2 regions of the Trichococcus flocculiformis genome follow, and region 1 is predicted to be linked to the other one. Evidence: predicted binding sites of a transcription regulator. Region 1 holds the regulator's gene; the other holds the start of a gene.

Region 1 (13,355 bases):
CGAACCAGCTGGAGTTGTATCATAATAACGCATCCCCAATTGATTGATTTTACGGAAAACAGCATTTCGGATATTCTCGACAGTTTGTTCGGATGCCATGCTGAATATATAACGCTGCAGATAAGTGACTAACATCTTCAGCAGTATGGATCCCAGATAGGCCATCGCAAAAAACAGACTGATATTGGTCGTGACATCGCCCACAGCCAGATAATCATCCATATAAATTTGGATGATTCGCGGGGCCACAACATTCACCAACGATAACGCGATACTGAAAAGCAAGGCGATGAAAAATTGATAACGAAAAGGATGGGCAAATCGGAAAATTCTTTTGATTACCCGTAGCTGTTCCTTCAATGGGATTGTCTTAGACCATGCTGATCCACTCATGCTTCATCCTTCCCTTCCAATTTTGTTTCGAGTTGTTGTTTCTCATACATTCTTCGGTACCACCCGTTCAATTCCATTAACTCATGATGAGTCCCGCGTTCGACGATGCGTCCTTCATCAAGAACGATGATTTCATTCGCATGCATCACACTGCTGATCCGATGGGCTGCGATGATTGTTGTCTGATCGACTCGTTGTTGCTTGAGTCCCGTCAAGATTGCTTCTTCGGTTTTCGCGTCCACAGCAGATAAAGAATCATCCAAAATAAGCAGTTCTGGTTCGGTGACTAAGGCTCGCGCAATCGCTATCCGTTGTTTTTGCCCACCTGACAGAGAAACACCTCTCTCGCCGACCATCGTATCGTATCCAGCGGGGAAGCCAAGGATATCATGATGAATGGCCGTCAAGCGCGCTGCCTCCTCCACCTTTTGCTGGCTGATGGATGGATCAGCGAAACGGATATTTTCCCTGACGTCAGAAGAAAACAGAAAGTTGTCTTGGGGAACGTAACCGATTCCGCTCAGCAATGCATCCAATGAATAATCGCGAATATCGATCCCATTGTAGTTGATGCTGCCTGTATATTGGTCATACTCACGCAACAGCAGACGGAAAATCGTACTTTTGCCCGATCCAGTTCTGCCGACAATCCCTAACGTTTGCCCCCGCTTTAAATGGAAGGTGACATCATGGAGGCTAATTTCTTTGCTGTTTGGATAGTTGAATGAGGATACCTGAAAATCCAAATCGCCTGAAACCACAGTCCGGATGGCATTTTTCTGCTCCTGGATCGTTGATTTTTCCTTCAGAAGCTCATCAATCCTGCTATAACTGGCACTGCCTCGCTCAAGTACATTGAAAAGCCTACCCACTGCCAACATTGGCCACGCCATCATTCCGATGTAACTGATGAACGAAACCAACTGACCGATACTGATGCTGCCTTCCACGACAAAGCGACCTCCGAATATGATTGTCAGCGCAAATGAAAGTCCTAAAATAAGTTGGATAGCTGGATCAAATAAGGCATCAACCAGATAGACAGATTTATTTTTTGCAACGACATCTTTTGTCATTGCTTCGAAATCACGAATATCCTCTTCTTCTTCACCAAAAGTTTTGATGACTTTGACGCCGGATACGCTCTCTTGCGTTTTGTCATTCAAACTCGAGAAAGCGGCCTGTGCTTTGCGGAATCGTTTATGCATCTTTTGTCCGAGGATTCGTGACACCAACGTCAAAGCCGGCAATGGGATCATAGCAATGAGCGTCAAACGCCAATCGATCAAGAAGAACATCGTAAAGAGCGTGATCCCGCCTGAAGAAATTGAATCTGCCAATGTCAGGATACCTGCGCCGGCGACCATGCGGATGGCATTCAAATCATTCGTCGCATGCGCCATCAGATCGCCTGTCCTGTACTTTTGGAAGAAGACAGCATCCATTTCGGTGAAATGCTTGAACAATCTTGACCGAAGTATCTTTTCCAGTTCTGCTGAAGTTCCCCAAATCTTCATCCTCCAAATATAACGGAAGAGGTACTGCAGCACGCCCGCTATCAATATGATCACTGTCCACTTCCACAAAGAAGCCATCGTTAACGTGCCAAGTGCAATTTCATCGATAATGATTCCGACGATGCGCGGCGATACAACCTGAAGTATCGCCACAATGATCAGGAAAAAGACGCCCACAAAATAGGCTTTCCATTCCTGACGAAAAAACCAACTCAATTTTTTGAAAATACTCACGGATATTTCCCCTTTCTTGCGTTTATTCAGACAAAATAAAAATGTGGAACCGTAAAGATCCACATTTTGTATATTATTTCATTAGTCTATTTCTTTTTCTTTGTTGATTGTGCTTTCATCGAAGCCATAATTTGTTTAACTTTTCTTTCGGATGGTTTTTGACCCATCTGCATCATCATAGAACGCAACATTTCTTCATTGATCGGTGGATTTTCTTCAAAATATTTTACCATATAACGTCTTGCAAGGAAAAATCCGCCAACCGCTCCTATTACTATTCCTAAAATAACCATCATTACCCATGCTGTTGTTGACACGTATTCATCCCCCTTTCCAAAGCATTCATTCATTAATTGTACTAAAGATTATGAGAAAAAGAAATAGCAATCACGGATAAATTTAGCGATTTTTGGAAAACGCTTCAACATTTGCTGTATTTGTGGCAATACTAGGCATATTCTAACATAATTTTCAAAGAACATGCGAACATCTGTTTGATTTTTTGAGGGATTAATGGTATCCTAAACGATATAAATATAGGATTACGGAGATGATGATCTCATGGTTAAAAATAAAGATTCACGCCAAATTGAAGTGCTTCAATACATTTATGAAGAAGTCCAGGAAAAGGGCTACCCGCCGACCGTAAGGGAAATCGGAAATGCGGTAAAACTGTCATCTACATCTACGGTTCATGGCCATCTGTCGCGTCTTGAAAAAAATGGTTTTATCCAGCGGGATCCTACAAAACCCCGTGCGATAGAATTGACCCAAGCAGGTCTGGACAAATTGGGGATCCTATCAGATAAAATGCCGTTGTTGGGTACTGTCACAGCCGGAGCGCCCATACTTGCCGTAGAAGAAGCAACCGACTATTTCCCGGTTCCCCCGGATCTGCAATCCAATGCGGGATCTTTATTCATGTTGAAAATCCGCGGAGAAAGCATGATCGATGCCGGCATCTTCGATGGCGACTCCGTCATTGTCAGAAAACAGAACACGGCTGAAAACGGAGATATCGTCATAGCCATGACGGACGATGATGAAGCGACCTGCAAACGTTTCTACAAAGAAAATAACTACTATCGTCTGCAACCTGAAAATTCGAGCATGGATCCGATCATCCTGGATTCTGTCCTCATCCTGGGTAAAGTAGTCGGCCTGTACCGGAACCACATCATTTAAAGAACAGTCCTCCAACTGACGCAAAAAGGCTGCCAACCGGCAGCCTTTTTGCGTGTCTATGCTTATTTAGGATTACTTCTCTTAGTATTCCATCAGCGTGAAGATGTCATACCCTTGGATCAGATCTCTGCCCTTTAAATCCAGCAACTCGATCAAGAACGCCAAGCCCACAACTTCTCCGCCTAATTTTTCAACCAATTCTATAGTCGCGGCTGTAGTGCCGCCAGTAGCCAACAAATCATCACAGACCAGCACTTTATCGCCAGGCAAGATGGCATCTTGATGCAGTTGCAATGTCGCTTTCCCGTATTCCAGCCCGTAGGATACTTCAACTGTTTCGCGGGGCAATTTGCCTTTTTTGCGGGCCATCGCGAATCCGCAGCCTAATTCCACAGCCACAGGGCAACCGACCATGAAGCCACGCGCTTCAGGTCCGACTACTTTATCAACATTCAAGTCTTGAGCATATTTCACGATTTCCTTGATTGAATAACGATAGGCTTCGCCATTTGCCATCAAAGGGGAAATATCGCGGAAAATGATGCCTTGTTCCGGAAAATCTTTTACGTCAGCAATATATTTTTTTAAATCCATTTTTATGTTCCTCCTAATTATTGAACCATCATCTGTTCATTCAACCATTTTGTCAGTTGCGAAAACGGGCTGTAGATGAATATTTTTTCAGCTTCCATTTTCTGCAGGCGATCTTTGTATACTTGTGTATCAGCCAAAGCCCTTTTGACGGGATTCTTGACCTCATTGATGAAACCATTGTCTATTGTAACAAATCCCGCCTCCAAAAACACTTGAATCATGAAAATGGCAAGATTTTTCTTGATTTTTAAATATTCTGCCAAAGCATCTAATCGATTTCTCACGTCGATATCCTTATGCGAACGGATATACTGGTAAAATTTTGCAAACTGGTCTTTAGGAGGAACGCCATCTGCGTATACGCCATTCGATTCATGAGAGACGACATACACATTTTCGAACTGATTACTCTTCAGGAGATTCGCCAAAAGGTTCAGCTTCAAAGGACATTCGAAGAGCACGAGATTCTTGGCGCTGACGGCCTGCAAGGCATCCACTGTATTGTCTGTGAGCAAGGCCGCATTCGAACTGCTTGGAATACGCTCATAAAATTGTTTCATGATGTTGGAAGTCGAAAATAGATACAAGGCATCTTCCACAGCCAATACCGATTCTTGGATGACCGAACTCCTTTTGTCAAAAAACTGAACATGTTTATTTTTAATGTCCCTCAACTGCAGTTGAGGCTTCGCGCTGTCCCGCCAAACATTAATTGAAAGCTCGCCGATTAGGGAAACGACATCCGCCTCATTCAAATGATTGCTGATGCTCCCCTTATTGAAGCCGATCACATCCAGAAAGAGCTCCTTATCCTTAAGCTTGAACTTTAGATGCTTGTTGTCGGCACCGATTTGTCTGATGTCTGTCAAAGGTACATTTTGGAAGCCGAATATCGGCTTCGGATTGTCGGTACCATATGGTTTCAGCAACTCCAATTCCTTCAAAAACGGCAAGGTGACGTCAGCAAGCGGCAAGATGGCGTCTATATAAATGGATTCGCCCAGCACGATTGCATCATGATAGCGAGCAGCATAGTTGTTGATCTTTTCAGAGAAAGCGGCTAAATCAGCAGCAGGAAGACTCATGCCTGCTGCCATTTTGTGCCCACCGAACTTCGTAAGCGAATCCTTTGCATCTGCCAATGCAGCATAAATGTCCAACGCCTCGGTGCTGCGGGCTGACCCTTTCGCGATACCGGTTTTTTCGTCGATATTAAATAATACGGTTGGCCGTCCAAATTCCTCGACCAATTTGCTTGCCACGATTCCGAGAACGCCCTGATGCCAATTCTTGTGGCCTAACACAACAACGTCCGGCAAATTTTCATTCTTCGCCAATTGGATACGGGCTTCTTCATGGATGGACTGAACTATGTTTTGTCTCTCGACGTTTTTTTCCTGAATATAGGCAACCAATTCAGCAATTTTTTCTTCGTCGAATGACAGCATCAATTCAGCGCCCGGACCCGCATCTTCCAATCGACCGACTGCATTCAAACGTGGTCCGATGATGAAACCGATGCTCTCTTCGTCCAAAACAGCCGTATCTATTCCAGCGGCTTCCATCAATGCAGCCAACCCGAGCCGATGCGCTTGTTTCATGACTTGTAGTCCTTGTTTCACGATCCAGCGATTTTCGCCTGTCAAACTAACAAGGTCCGCAACAGTGCCGATAGCAGCCAGGTCAAGTGATTCAAAGGGCATTTCCCCCAGAAGGGCCGCCGCGATTTTTAGGGCGACGCCAGCTCCGGAAAGATCCGGGAAAGGATAGGACCCGGCAGGATGTTTCGGGTGGATGACAGCATATGCATCAGGTAAGACAGCCGGCAATTCATGGTGATCGGAAACAATGACGTCTACCCCCATTTTTTTTGCCATCGCTATTGGTTCGTGACCGGAAACTCCGTTATCGCAAGTCAGGATCAGTTGCGCCCCGTTTTCGATCAGTTTTTTGAATGCGGCGGCATTTGGGCCGTAACCATCCGTGAAGCGATTCGGCAAATAATAACCGACATTGCCTCCCAACACTTCAATGGTTTCCACGAGTATGCAAGTACTTGTGATGCCATCCGCATCGTAATCACCATAAACAACGATTTCTTCCCCTGATTCAATAGCTTCAGTCAAACGATGGACGGCTTTATCCATATCGTGCAGCAAATATGGATCATGGAATTCCATTTGGGTCCCTTCGACGAATGCTGTGATTTGTTCCTTTGTTTCAAGTCCGCGCTGCATGCACAGTAGGACGAACTTTTCTGATAAGCCCGTAGCCTGACTGATTCCCAGGCTTATAGATGCATCAATTTCTGATTTGCGTATTTTCCAATTCATCTTTGACGATAACAATTTACCGACTCCTTACTTTGTAAACTATATAGAAGCACTGCAGCCCCCTTAACCGAAAAAAGACTAGAAGCTAAACCCGTTCTAGTCTTTTCTTTCTAACTTGAAGTAGCCATCAAATGAATCTCCAGCTCTGTTTTTATCAAATTTTGCTCGGTTGATCTGGGTTACCAACAGTCAGCTTTTTTATCAACTCTTCTTCAAGCGAATTGATTTTGCTGTCTTTCTGGGATAACTGCATCCGCAGATCGCTCAGTTGCTGTTCGTATCCGGCTTTTGCAGTATCTACGGCTGTTTGGATCTCTTTGCTTTTTGCGTCGACTTCGGCACGCATCTGTTTGAACTCTTTGTTCTTCTTCGTCGCACTCCCTGTCGCAACCAATAAAGTGATGAGCGAGCCCATCAGAAGTGAAACAAGAATGACGATGATCAGAGGTCCATCCAAGACGGCGAACCCAAAATTGACCGGCACAGAATCAACGTTAAAAACGGCAAACAACACAATGATGATGATCAAAATAATACCTGCTACTAATCTCCATTGATTTTTCATTATAATCGCCCCACTCATTTTGATGTTTACACACTCTTATTATCATCTTTTTGCCGATGCATCGTCAACTTACAACCCTTGAGAACAATAGTGAGTATGTTCTCAAGGGTTCCGGCAATCATTTCATCAGAGCAATGTCGAACTCGTCATAGTCATTGACAAGTTTTGTATTCTGAAAGACTTTACGGGCATCCCGCTGCAGCTGATGCGCATTGCCGTTCAAGTAACGCGCACTGATGTGGGTCAAATAAAGTTGCTTTACGTTTGCTTCTTTTGCTACATTAGCGGCATCGATGCACGTTGAGTGGAAATAATCAGAAGCTATCGCTTGGTCTTCTTTCCCAAAGGTACTCTCATGAACCAACACATCGGCATCTCTGGCTAAAACGACTGTATTTTTCGTTCTTCTTGTGTCGCCTAAAATCGTTACGACGCGTCCTTTAGTTGTTTTTCCAATAAAGTCCAGTCCGTTGATGGTTCTTCCGTCAGGCAAAACAACAGTCTCGCCGTTCTTGAGTTTTCCATAGAGCGGTCCTGCGGGAACATCCATCTCTTTGAGTTTATCGGCCTGCAATTCTCCTGGATAGTCTGCTTCTTCAACACGGTATCCATACGAAATGATACCATGATTCAGCTTTGCACAACTGACGCGAAATTGCTCATCTTCAAACACAACGCCATCTTCCGTTATTTCGTGGAAAAAGATCGGATAGCGCAAGTGCGACTGGGATATACGCAGACTGGTCAAAACAAATTCCTTTATTCCGACAGGGCCATAAATGTTCAAGGGAGTATTGCCGCCTTGAAAAGCCCTACTGCTCAAAAAGCCAGGCAGTCCGAATATATGATCTCCATGCAGATGGGTGATGAAGATTTTTTCCACTTTCCTGGGTCGGATAGTTGTTTTGAGTACACGCTGCTGTGTACCCTCCCCGCAGTCAAAAAGCCAGATGGCATTGCGTTCATCCAACAGCTTCAATGCTATACTGGAAAGATTTCTGCTGGTGGAAGGAACACCTGCTCCTGTGCCTAAAAATTGAATTTTCATAATCAATTGCTCCCATTTTCATCATTTAATTCTTGATAGATTTGCTCTGCCACAAAAAGGGCTAATTGTTGAGCGCCAGTCGGATTCGGATGGACTTGGTCCTCCAGAAGCCAATCGCCATGCCCGCTGCTGTAGGCATTCCAATCCAGAAGATGGACATTGGAATGCGTGCTTTCGGCAAGTTCCAATTGCTCATTCACGCTGTCCTTCCAGATTCTCGGAACATTCGTGGTGAGAAAAAACAAATCCTTGGATGTCCCGATTTCCTCTATGAAGCGTTCTATTTGCGTACGGGTGAAAGTCCCGTTGGAACCAAGAAAGACAACAACCGTATCATGTAATTGCTCCCGTTTTTTTAAATCAGCAATCACCTCAGTAGTTTGGTAAAGCTGTCTGCTGACTGCACCTTCGACAACTGCCCGACCAAAAATTGTAACCAGCTGATCCGAAACCGAGAGCAACACAGAGTCGCCTATGAAGGTAATATCAGCATCATGGGCAAATAAAACTACCTCTCGTTCCAGCCCTTCAATATTGTTGATGGCCCTGCTGCGGGCGGAAGCATCACGATTGATTTCTTCCATCTTACTCTGGCTGGCTGCGATCTGCTCTCGCAATTCCTGCACATCGGCATTTTCGCCGGATTTTGCCTGGACCAAACCAGTCAGTGCAATCAGCAGCAGGCAAACACTGCCGGTTGCAAAGATTTTTTCCGAAAAATACCCGGTGAAACCGAGGGATCCTGAAAGTTTTCTTTTGGAAAAAGTATCCCCAAGACGCCAAGACGGCCCAAACGGTATTTTCCGCCGCTCTTTTTCGAATAGTTGGTAACCTATTTCGGAAAGACAGAGGATGAGTACCAGTTGGATCAAAACATGGCGACCGGGATCAACGCTTGTATCAACTACTTTTGCTTGATAAAGGGAAACGACCGGATAGTACCACAGATACAACAGGAAACTCCGCCTGCCGATCCACTGAAACGGCTTGAACCGCAGTATTTTTGAAATGAAATTTGCCGGATGTGCTGTTAAGACAACCGCAATGCCGATCATGACACTGTTGAGGAACATCCCGCCTCTGTAAGTGAATGCCTGACTATCCAACATGCTGCTGAACATGACGCCGAGAACAGCGTAGCTCAATAATCCGGCGAGCGTCAATCTTCGACCAATCTGCTTCGGCACCGGTTCGTCCAGCCTCTCCAACGGCCAGACAACCGAAAGCGCGCTGCCGATCATAAACGAAAATAAACGCGTATCCGTCCCGTAATAAACGCGTGAAGCGTCCTCTCCAGGTACGTACAACATCCCCATCGCAAGAGCAGAAACCAAAGAAAGTAAGACCGCTGTGTAGAGGATTATCCGTTTATCTTTGTACAACGCCAACAGCAACAACACAACCAGTGGCCAGATGATATAGAATTGGCTTATGACCGAAAGAAACCAGAGATGCATGAACGGTGACTGCACATAGAATTGTTCAAAATAAGAAGCTCCAACAGAAATTTGCCACCAGTTATTGAACATCCCTAATGAAGAAAGGATCCATGGCCGTAAATTCAGTAAGAGTCCTCTTTGGAACAAAGTGATATATGCGGTCACTACTATCATCATCGATAGCAACGGAAAGAAAAGCTTGTGGAACCTTCTGGACAAATAGCTCTTGTAAGCCAGTTTGCCCTTTTCGCTGTATTCTTTGATCACCGACGCTGTAACGAAAAATCCGGTCAGGATGAAAAAAATGTTAACTGCTAAGTAGCCACCGGGCAAAACATGAGGCATCAAATGATAGAAAATGATGGCAATAATCGCAAGCGCCCGCATCCCATCCAATGGAACGGAACGTTTTTGTACTGTCACGATAATTATCCCCCATTTATTGATACTGATGTTACTTTTTAATCGACGAACTCAAAATGGTAAGTCATGATGCGGACCATGTCGCCGTCTTTCGCTCCCTTGGCCCTCAGTTTTTCATCCACACCCATTTGGCGCAGTTGACGCGCGAAACGCATGATGCTTTCGTCATGAGCAAAATTGGTCATGTTGAATAATTTTTCCAGTCTTTCGCCACCCAAAACCCATGTGGAATCAGGATCGCGTCCGATAGTGAATTGTTCTTGATTTTCTTCGAATTTGTAAAGGACGGATGATTCGACTTCTTCTTCGTCGAATAATGGGAACTCCGGCGTTTCTTTCAGAACTTCTGCAGTGTAGTCCAACAATTCGGCTACGCCGGTCGTTGACCAAGCTGAAATCGGGAAAATTCTTGGCGCTTCGTCTTCGCCGAATTTTTCGGCGATTTTCTGTTTGAAGACTTCAAGATTTTCTTCCGCCTCCGCCACGTCCATTTTGTTGGCTACGATGACTGTCGGTCTTTCCAGCAAACGCAATTGGTAACTTTCCAATTCCTTATTGATTTTTTCATAGTCATCGAAAGGATCTCTGCCTTCCGTGCCGCCCATATCAATGACATGCAGAATGACTCTTGTGCGCTCGATGTGGCGCAAAAATTGGATCCCCAGACCTACGCCTTGGGACGCGCCCTCGATCAATCCAGGTAAATCGGCCATGACAAACTCTTCTCCACTGCGGGTTTGTACCATACCTAAATTGGGCACGAGCGTAGTGAAGTGATAAGCTGCGATTTTTGGTTTCGCTTTTGACACAATCGACAGCAATGTCGATTTACCGACTGACGGGAAGCCCACTAAACCGACGTCCGCGATGACTTTCAGCTCAAGCTCCAACTCCAGCTCTTGCCCGGGTTCACCATTTTCGGCGATTTCGGGTGCAGGGTTTCTCGCAGTGGCAAAACGGTTATTCCCGCGTCCGCCACGTCCACCTCTTGCGACTACAGCCTGTTGGCCAGCTTCAGTCAGATCAGCGATGAGTTCTTTTGTTTCCGCATTGCGCACAATCGTACCCGGCGGCACCCTGACTATCGTGTCTTTTGCTCCACGGCCGAACATACTCTTACTCATGCCGTTTTCACCGGGCTTGCCCCTGAAATTGCGGTTATAACGGAAATCCAACAACGTGCGCAGGCCTGGATCCACTTCGAAAATGATGCTTCCCCCACGACCGCCGTCGCCACCTGCAGGCCCCCCATCGGGAACATACTTTTCGCGACGGAAAGCTACCATACCATCGCCGCCTTTACCGGCTTTTACATGCACTTTTGCATGATCTAAAAACATTGACATCTTTTTTCCCCCTTGGAAAACTGTTCGGCACTCTATATGCCGAACAAAATGATTCGATTGGCCCAACATTTCCAAATGCGCTTCCGCAGACAAAAAGTAGGACCGTTATCTTTAACAAATAATTTGCGCTTCTTTTTTCTGAACCGCTCATTCTTCCCTCTTAATTTACCATATTAACCAAAAAACGAAAAGAAAATACAGTATGGGAGGTATTGATCCCGCCAGCGCTCGGCGAAAAACAAAATGATGGAGTCGGGAGTAAACAATGTTAGCCCCGCCTCCATCACTTCACTATTTAAGGATCAATTTTCTGACATCAGCAAACTGCATAATGCTCAACGTCAGGTTTCCGAGCGTGTTCAAACGGTTACTGCGGATCGCAATATCCTCGACCATTACCATGTTTTCATCGAAATAAGCTTCAATGTATGGCGCAATCGCAGCCAAGGCCGCATAATCCGCTTCCGGATCGCCGTGTGAAAGAGCCAAATCGAGATGGTTAATCTGTACGTACAGATTCTTTTCGCTGGCTGTTTCAAGAAGATCTTTCTGAACAGGAATCGATTCATCAGGATTCCCGGAAATGTTTACGACACGCGCAAGAGCTTCCATGATCGCCTTGAACGATGCCTCTTCACTGTGCGCCTGCAATACTTTTGCGTTTGCAAACAAAATGTTGACATCTTGTTCTCCGGATTGCAACACAGCTTCCACTATATCATATCGGATGCCGTAGTTTTGAAGTTTCTGTTGGATACGGGCTTTTGCAAAAACAGCAAGTTCATTCATTGTTTTGGAGAACGATTCTGTATCTTCAACCGCATACACCTCTACCAACAAGCTGGAGAGCAACTCTTCCAATGAAAACGACCATTGGTATTTTTCGATGATCTGAATGACCCCGATCATTTGACGGCGCAAAGCATAAGGATCATTCGATCCCGTCGGAACCATTCCTTGCAAGAAGAAGCTGATGATGCTGTCCAATTTGTCCGCCATCGCCAAAACTGCTCCGACTTGGGTCTCCGGCAATGCACCTTCACTGGACACAGGGAGATAGTGTTCGCGGATTGCGGTCGCTACTGCTGCGGTTTCGCCTTGTTGTAGCGCATAGACTTCACCCATGATCCCTTGCAATTCCGTAAATTCGGAAACCATATTGGTTACCAAATCAAATTTATAGATGGAAGCCGCACGTAACAATTGCGTTTTGTCATCCTCTGCCAAATCAAGCAAATCAGCAAGGTGAGCAGCAATTTTAGCTGTGTTGTCCATCTTATCATGAATGGACCCGATTTTCGAATGGAATGTGACTTTTTTTAATTTTTCGACCGACTGCGCAATAGTGATGCGTTGATCTTCGTTGAAGAAGAATAAGCCATCCTCAAGTCGTGCTGTCAGGACCTTTTCATTTCCTTTCTTAACGTTATCGATGAATGCGCCATTCCCGTTGCGTACGGATATGAAGTACGGCAACAGTTTCCCGGATTTATCCTTCACTTCGAAATAGCGTTGGTGGTCCTTCATCGATGTGATCAATACATCTGCCGGCAACGTCAAATATTTGCTGTCGTATTCCCCGAAAAAGGCAGTCGGGTATTCGACCAATGATGTAACTTCTTCCAACAAGGTTTCATCGTTAGGGATGATCCAGCCGTTTTCAGATTCAATCTGCTGGAATTGGGCACGGATCATGTTTTTTCTTTTGTCCTGGTCGGCGATGACGTGTTGTTCCGCTAATTTTTCTGCGTACTCACTTGCATGCGCAAGCATCACTTCTTTGCCCAAGAAACGATGTCCGCGCGTGGTCCGGCCTGAAACGACATCCAAAACTTGGAATGGGATGATTTCATCGTCAGCAAGGGCCGCAATCCAATGGATCGGTCGGATGTATTTGAAGTGATGGTTGCCCCAGTGCATCGAAACAGGGAAAGTCATCGACTCAACAACTGTGTTCAATTCCTTCAGGACTTCTGAGGAAGCTTGTCCGCTCGTTTCCTTCTTGACGAACACATACTCTACACCATTCAGTTCATCAAAGAAGATATCTTCAGGCGTCAATCCTTGCCCGCGGACAAAACCTAGTGCAGCTTTTGACCAGCTGCCGTCCGCCTGCAAAGCGATTTTTTTTGCGGGTCCTTTGACGATTTCAGCCAAATCCGCCTGTTTATCACTCACTCCGCTGGCGATGACCGCCAATCGTCTCGGTGTTGCATACATTTCGATTGCATCAAAGCTGATGCGGTTATCTTCCAAAAAAGCAATCATCTTTTCTTTC
Region 2 (6,326 bases), 260 kb from region 1:
ACCGTGGACAAAGCCATCAACTTTTTGTAGCCCTCAAAATCCTTCGCTAACAAGACCAGCGGAAAAGTGCGATCTTTACTGATGATTCCGGGCAAATCCAGTTGGATGCCCAGAATGGGTTGGATAGCATACTTTTTACAAAGTTTGAAGAAGTCGACTTGACCATAAAGGACATTTTGGTCCGTCAATGCGATGGCCTGATAGCCTTTTGTCTTGGCGCTGCGGACCAAATCCTCTATTCGGGTAGTCGTCTGTAAAAGAGAATAGGCACTGATGACCTGCAAATGCACAAAAGACATGTCTCTAGCCTCCTTTTTCTAATCAATACTATCATTATAGCGTACGCGTCCAAATCCAAGAAGCGAAAAAGTCGTTGGACAAGTAATGCTTGTCATCTTCAGAAAAAGTGATAAAATGAATTTCGAGAAGAGGTGTACACGACATGAAATATATTGCAATCATTTTTTGGGGATTTATCTTAGGGCAAGTATCTGTTTATCTGGGTAGCGCCTTATCCGGCGGCAGCTATGACTTTATGATCGCAACCATGACAGGTATCTTTACCGCGCTGATCGTAGTTCTTGTTTCTGCGTTGATGCCGAAGACGGCCTCCCATAAATAACCGATAATTCTTTATAAAGACGGCATTACAATCGAAAAAACCTTCAGGGATCAATTTCCTGAAGGTTTTTTTGGCTGAACGAACCCGTTCCGTTTTTCTCTATTTGATGAACATGGCGTCACCGAAGCTGAAGAATCGGTATTTTTCTTTGACTGCGTACTCATAAGCAGCTAAGACGTTGTCTCTGCCGGCAAAAGCGCTGACCAGCATGACCAAGGTCGATTTCGGCAAATGGAAATTGGTGATGATGCCCTGGACAACCTTGAATGAATAGCCTGGCGAAATGAAAATTTTGGTCCATCCGCTGTCCGCCTTGATTTCCCCATCAAATTTCGTGCCGATCGTTTCCAGTGTTCGCACAGAAGTCGTACCAACCGCCACTATTTTACCGCCGTTGGAGCGGACCTGATTCAGCGCTTGCGCTGCCTCGTCCGTCAGCTGGTAGAATTCCGAATGCATTTCATGGCTTGCAATATCATCGACCGATACCGGACGGAAAGTCCCCAAACCCACATGCAACGTCAGATAGACAATCTTGACACCTTTATTGGCCACTTCCTCTAGCAAATCAGCCGTGAAATGAAGTCCGGCTGTCGGAGCAGCCGCTGACCCGACTTCTTTAGCGTAAACGGTCTGATAGCGTTCCTGGTCGTCCAATGTTTCCTTTATATATGGCGGCAGCGGCATTTCGCCCAGCGATTCCAAAATCTCCAAAAATACGCCATCATATTTGAAATTCAAGATGCGTCCGCCGTGTTCCAACGATTGCGTTACCTCGGCCGTCAAGCGTCCATCCCCGAAAGAGATGACTGTACCGACTTTGACCCGCTTCCCTGGTTTGACGAGCGTTTCCCACTCGTCTCCTTGGATATTGTTCAAAAGCAGAACTTCGATATGCCCGCCCGTATCCGGTTTGACGCCATGCAGTCGCGCCGGAAGCACCCGTGTATTGTTCAACACCAGCGCATCGCCTTCTTGTAGTTCCGCCACCATGTCGGTGAAATGTTTGTCCGTGATTGCTCCAGTCTTGGAGTCCAGGGAAAGAAGCCGGGATGATGACCGATCCAGCAGTGGTGTCTGCGCAATCAGCTCTTCCGGCAAATAAAAATCAAAATCACTTGTCCTCATTGATAAAATACCTCACTTATTTTTCTGTATCATACGATATCCCCAAATGGTCGTATGCCATCGGAGTCGCTACCCTGCCGCGCGGGGTGCGCTGCAGGAAACCCAATTGGAGCAGATAGGGTTCGTACATGTCCTCTATCGTTTCCATTTCTTCACCAATGTTGGCTGCTATCGTCGAAAGACCAACGGGGCCACCATTGTAGAAACGGATCATCGTCGTCAATATTTGCCTGTCCAAGTCATCAAGCCCTTTATTGTCCACGCTTAAAATGGTTAAGGCCTTATCAGCAATTTCCTTCGTGATCAGTCCATCGCGATAAACTTGGGCGAAATCGCGCACACGCCGGAGCAGCCGGTTGGCAACACGCGGGGTGCCTCTGGATCTCAAAGCGATTTCGACAGCGCCTGACTCATCGATTTTCGTGGACAAAACATCCGACGAGCGATGGACAATCTGCTGGAGATCTTCATGGCTGTAATATTCCATCCGCGAAACGATGCCGAACCGGTCGCGCAGGGGAGCCGACAGACTGCCGGCTTTTGTCGTGGCACCGACCAGTGTGAACGGCGGCAAGGTAAAGTGGACTGGGTGGGCTGTAGGCCCTTGCCCGATGATGATATCCACATAATAATCCTCCATGGCAGAGTAGAGCACTTCTTCAACGATCCGCGGCAAGCGATGGATCTCATCGATGAAGAGGACATCCCCCGCTTCCAGTTCATTGAGCAATACCATCAGATCGCCTGGCCGCTCGATTGCGGGTCCGCTCGTGCTGTGGATCCGGACATCCAATTCATTGGCAATGACCATCGCCAATGTCGTTTTTCCCAATCCGGGCGGCCCGTACAATAGCACGTGATCCAAGGCTTCACTGCGCGCTTTTGCGGCTTGAATATAAACTTTCAGTTCATTCTTCACTTTGTCTTGGCCGATATAGTGCGCCATCATTTGCGGCCGTAATGTTTTTTCAATCAAATCTTCTGTTAGATCTTCCGTATTTCCGGAAACGATTCTGTTTTCAGCTGTCATCTATATCACCCTTTTAAAAGTAGCTTGAAGGCCGCACGAAGCACTTCTTCTGTGTTGGAATAGTTTTCCTTTTCCAATAGCGGCAGTATTTTCTTCACTTCTCGATCCGAATAGCCCAAACCGGTCAATGCTTCCAAGGCTTCCGTCAAGACAGCAGACTGTCCGCGAGTGGTTTCATGGACGGGATGCTCTTCCAGCCAATAGGTATCCGGCAGCAATTCCCCGAGTTTGCCTTTCAAGTCCAAGATGATCTGCGCAGCCGTTTTTTTGCCTACACCAGGAAATTTCACCAAATACCCCACATTATCCGTTTCAATCGCTTGGATCAGGCCTAAGTGATCATCGCTCGCCAATATCGATAAGCCACTCTTCGGTCCGATCCCAGAGACGCTGATCAATTTCAAGTACAACTGTTTTTCCGTGTAGTCCTTGAAACCGAACAGGGTGATTGCATCCTCGCGGACTGCCTGATAGATGTAAAATGTCACATCCTGGTTCAAACTTCCGGAGAACCGGAAAGGATTCGCAACCTGCAATTGGTAGCCTATGCCACCATTCTCCAGAACCACATAGAGCGGTCCCACAAAGACTAATTTACCTTTTATGTATTCGTACATCATCTGACTCCTACTCTTCATTTCCTGATTTTCATTCGGTCCTATCATAACATAAAACCGAACGGAAATGACAACCGATCAGCCATTTATGTGGGAACAATCGTTTGGTCTGCATGAAGCAACAAAAAGTCCCAGGACCGGTAGCCATGGGACTTATCTTTGCTGACTATTCGAATAATTGTTTGTATTCAGAGTAGCCTTCCGCATCCAATTGATCGTAAGGGACGAAGCGCATGGCTGCCGAATTGATGCAGTAGCGCAAGCCGCCCAACTCCGCAGGACCGTCCTCAAAAACATGCCCCAGATGTGAGTCGGCTTGAGAACTGCGGACTTCCGTGCGTTTGCGCATCAACTTACGGTCTTCCAGCTCCTTCAGAGTGGAAATCGGTTTTGCAAAAGAAGGCCAGCCGCAGCCTGCATCATATTTGTCTGCAGAACTGAACAATGGTTCTCCGCTCACGACATCCACATAGATGCCCTTTTCATAAAAATCATCGTACTCGCCGGAAAAAGGTCTTTCCGTAGCTTCGTTCTGTGTCACTTCATATTGTAAAGGCGTCAAGCGCTTCAATAGTTCCTCTTTGTTGTCCATCTTAGTATCAGACCCCTTTCTTTTCATTGCTCCAGTATATCAAAAAATGCAAAAAAGCAGAACAAAAAAGTCTTGTTCTGCTTTTTATCTGTTTATTTAGTCTTTGATCAGAACAGGTTCCCCAAAATGCTTCCCAAAATACCACCCAATCCGCCCGTAGCCGAAGGAGTTGTCGTTCCGGACTGCTTAGGAAAGAGATCGGTAATGTCGAAATTGCTTGTGGCTGTTTCTTCAGCTTGTTTGGAGAAAATGTCGGTCTGTTTGGCCACACCATCGGCATCCAATCCATCGGCATCCTTTTTGTCAGCCAACATGCCCAGAATCATTGGCGCCATGGAAGCCAAGACCTTGGCAACCTCAGATTTGCTGATGCCTGTTTGGGCAGCGATCTGATCCACGACTTTATCTTTGTCCCCGAAGGCATGATCCAATATTTTATCGCCATCATCTGTATCGACCTTCTTGAACACATCTTCAATCGAGGATACGTCTTTGGTCTGCCCTTTATGTTTTTCCAATGCATCTGATAAGGAATCTTTCCCTGCTTTTGACTCTGCGTTTTTGCTTAATGCCCGAAGGATCAAAGGAATTGCAACAACAGCCAATTTCGGCAAAATACTTGCATCAACGCCCGTTTTGCTGCCCAAGGCTTGGATCGAACTTTCTTTGTTCAGTTCGCCCATCATTTCGGAAATGTCATTGATTTGCACCATTTTTTCCACTCCTATCTGTTATTTAACTATCCTGATTTTACAATAATTAAGCAGAAATAAGAAATGATACGCTTTCAGTGCGGGTCTTGGATCCGTTTGAACATTTTCTCCATATCCTGGTTGGAGAATTGAATCAACACAGGTCTACCGTGCGGGCAATTGTAAGGATTGTCCGTTTCGGCAAGATCTATCAATAGTTGGCGTGCTTCTTTGTCGCTTAGGAAATGATTCGCCTTGATCGAGCGCTTGCAACTCATCATGATGGCAGTGGCTTCCCGAAGCTTTTTGATGGAGATATCACCTTCAGCCAAAAACATCTCCACCAGTTCCTTCAGAATGTCTTCCTCCTCACCAGGTGTGAACCAGGCAGGATGTTTTTCAACGATGAAACTGTTCTGGCCGAACGGTTCGAGGAACAAGCCCATCGCTTGCAGCTCTTCCCGATTTTCCTGGATCAACTGGAATTCATTGGCGGGATAATCCAGGATGATCGGGATCAGCAACCCTTGGAGATCGGTGGAAACCTTGCCGATTTCCTCACGATAATATTCATATTTGATTCGCTCCTGGGCAGCATGCTGGTCGATGATGTAGAGGCCGTTTTCATTCTGCGCGAACAGGTAAGTACCGTGCATCTGGCCGAAAAAGTGCAAATCCGGGAACGGACGCTTGCCCGCCGGTCCCTTCTCTGCCTCCGCTTCGACTTTCTGAACGGTTTTCATGATCGGTTCTTCATGGGCAACCGGATTTTTTGGATGGATAGATACATGTGGAGCATTCGGTTCATCGTGGTCCTGCGTTGGTTGATCAGTGAACGGAACAGCGTAAACTTCTTGTTCTTCACTTGTAGGCGGCAGGCCCTCCGAAGGCGCGACTACTTCAGAACCCATAAAAGCTTGTTCACGTTGCGAATTTCCATTATGAACCGGCCCGTTGTCCCATGCTGTCTCCAAAGACCGGAAATCCTCATTTTCGCTTATCGCCGGCAGCTTCGTTTCCGTTTCTTGCACGACCTCTTGATCGAATGACCGGAAAGAGACGCTCAATTGCTCGGTCCGGACCGGTTCAGCTGAACTCGGGCGTTTGAACTTCAGATTTTCGATGCCGCTCGGAATGCGTTCTTCGGTCCGCAAAACAGCAGCGACCGCGCTCTGGATCAATTCTCCGAGTTCTTTTTCTTTGCTGATCCTGATTTCTTTTTTCGAAGGATGGACATTCACATCCAACAACAAGGAATCCGCATCCATCACAATGACAGCGAGCGGATACCTGCCGACCATCAGCTTGGATCCATAGCCATCGATGATCGCTTTATTCAAGGCGTAATTTTTTATGAAACGCCCGTTCAGTATCAAGGTGATGTAGTTGCGGCTTGCCCGCGTCGTGTCGGGCAAACTGATGTAGCCCTTCACTTTGAAGTCCAAATTTTCGTTCTCGATCAGTTTCATCTTCTTGGCGGTCAGTGTCCCGTAAACGCCCGCGATAGTCTGGCGCAGATCGCCGTTGCCAGCCGTGTGCAGAAGTTGGTTGCCTTCATGATGCAAACGGAAGGCAATCTCCGGATGACTCAAGGCGATCCGGTTCATGATGTCGGTGATGTTCGACAATTCAGTCTGGAGGGAAC

Evidence for each region. The regulator LexA, encoded in region 1, represses DNA repair genes until DNA is damaged. The targets are predictions, from matches to a motif close to CNAACANNTGTTNG.
Region 2: a site for LexA is predicted at 3,491-3,504, ahead of ruvA (Holliday junction branch migration protein RuvA). Genes of this name have one in related genera too.

What each region holds. Positions count from the first base shown of each region.
Region 1 is NZ_OY759718.1:1,950,396-1,963,750, forward strand. It holds gene ACKPCD_RS09240 (ABC transporter ATP-binding protein) at 1-393, opposite strand, end outside; gene ACKPCD_RS09245 (ABC transporter ATP-binding protein) at 390-2,144, opposite strand; gene ACKPCD_RS09250 (YneF family protein) at 2,231-2,461, opposite strand; gene lexA (transcriptional repressor LexA) at 2,706-3,329, shown strand; gene ACKPCD_RS09260 (adenine phosphoribosyltransferase) at 3,411-3,923, opposite strand; gene recJ (single-stranded-DNA-specific exonuclease RecJ) at 3,941-6,271, opposite strand; gene ACKPCD_RS09270 (LapA family protein) at 6,411-6,821, opposite strand; gene rnz (ribonuclease Z) at 6,940-7,869, opposite strand; gene ACKPCD_RS09280 (acyltransferase family protein) at 7,872-9,731, opposite strand; gene obgE (GTPase ObgE) at 9,770-11,077, opposite strand; gene glyS (glycine--tRNA ligase subunit beta) at 11,369-13,355, opposite strand, start outside.
Region 2 is NZ_OY759718.1:1,698,195-1,704,520, reverse strand. It holds gene dnaE (DNA polymerase III subunit alpha) at 1-299, opposite strand, end outside; gene ACKPCD_RS08190 (YjzD family protein) at 443-622, shown strand; gene queA (tRNA preQ1(34) S-adenosylmethionine ribosyltransferase-isomerase QueA) at 722-1,750, opposite strand; gene ruvB (Holliday junction branch migration DNA helicase RuvB) at 1,767-2,780, opposite strand; gene ruvA (Holliday junction branch migration protein RuvA) at 2,786-3,397, opposite strand; gene msrB (peptide-methionine (R)-S-oxide reductase MsrB) at 3,564-3,989, opposite strand; gene ACKPCD_RS08165 (DUF937 domain-containing protein) at 4,097-4,702, opposite strand; gene mutL (DNA mismatch repair endonuclease MutL) at 4,777-6,326, opposite strand, start outside.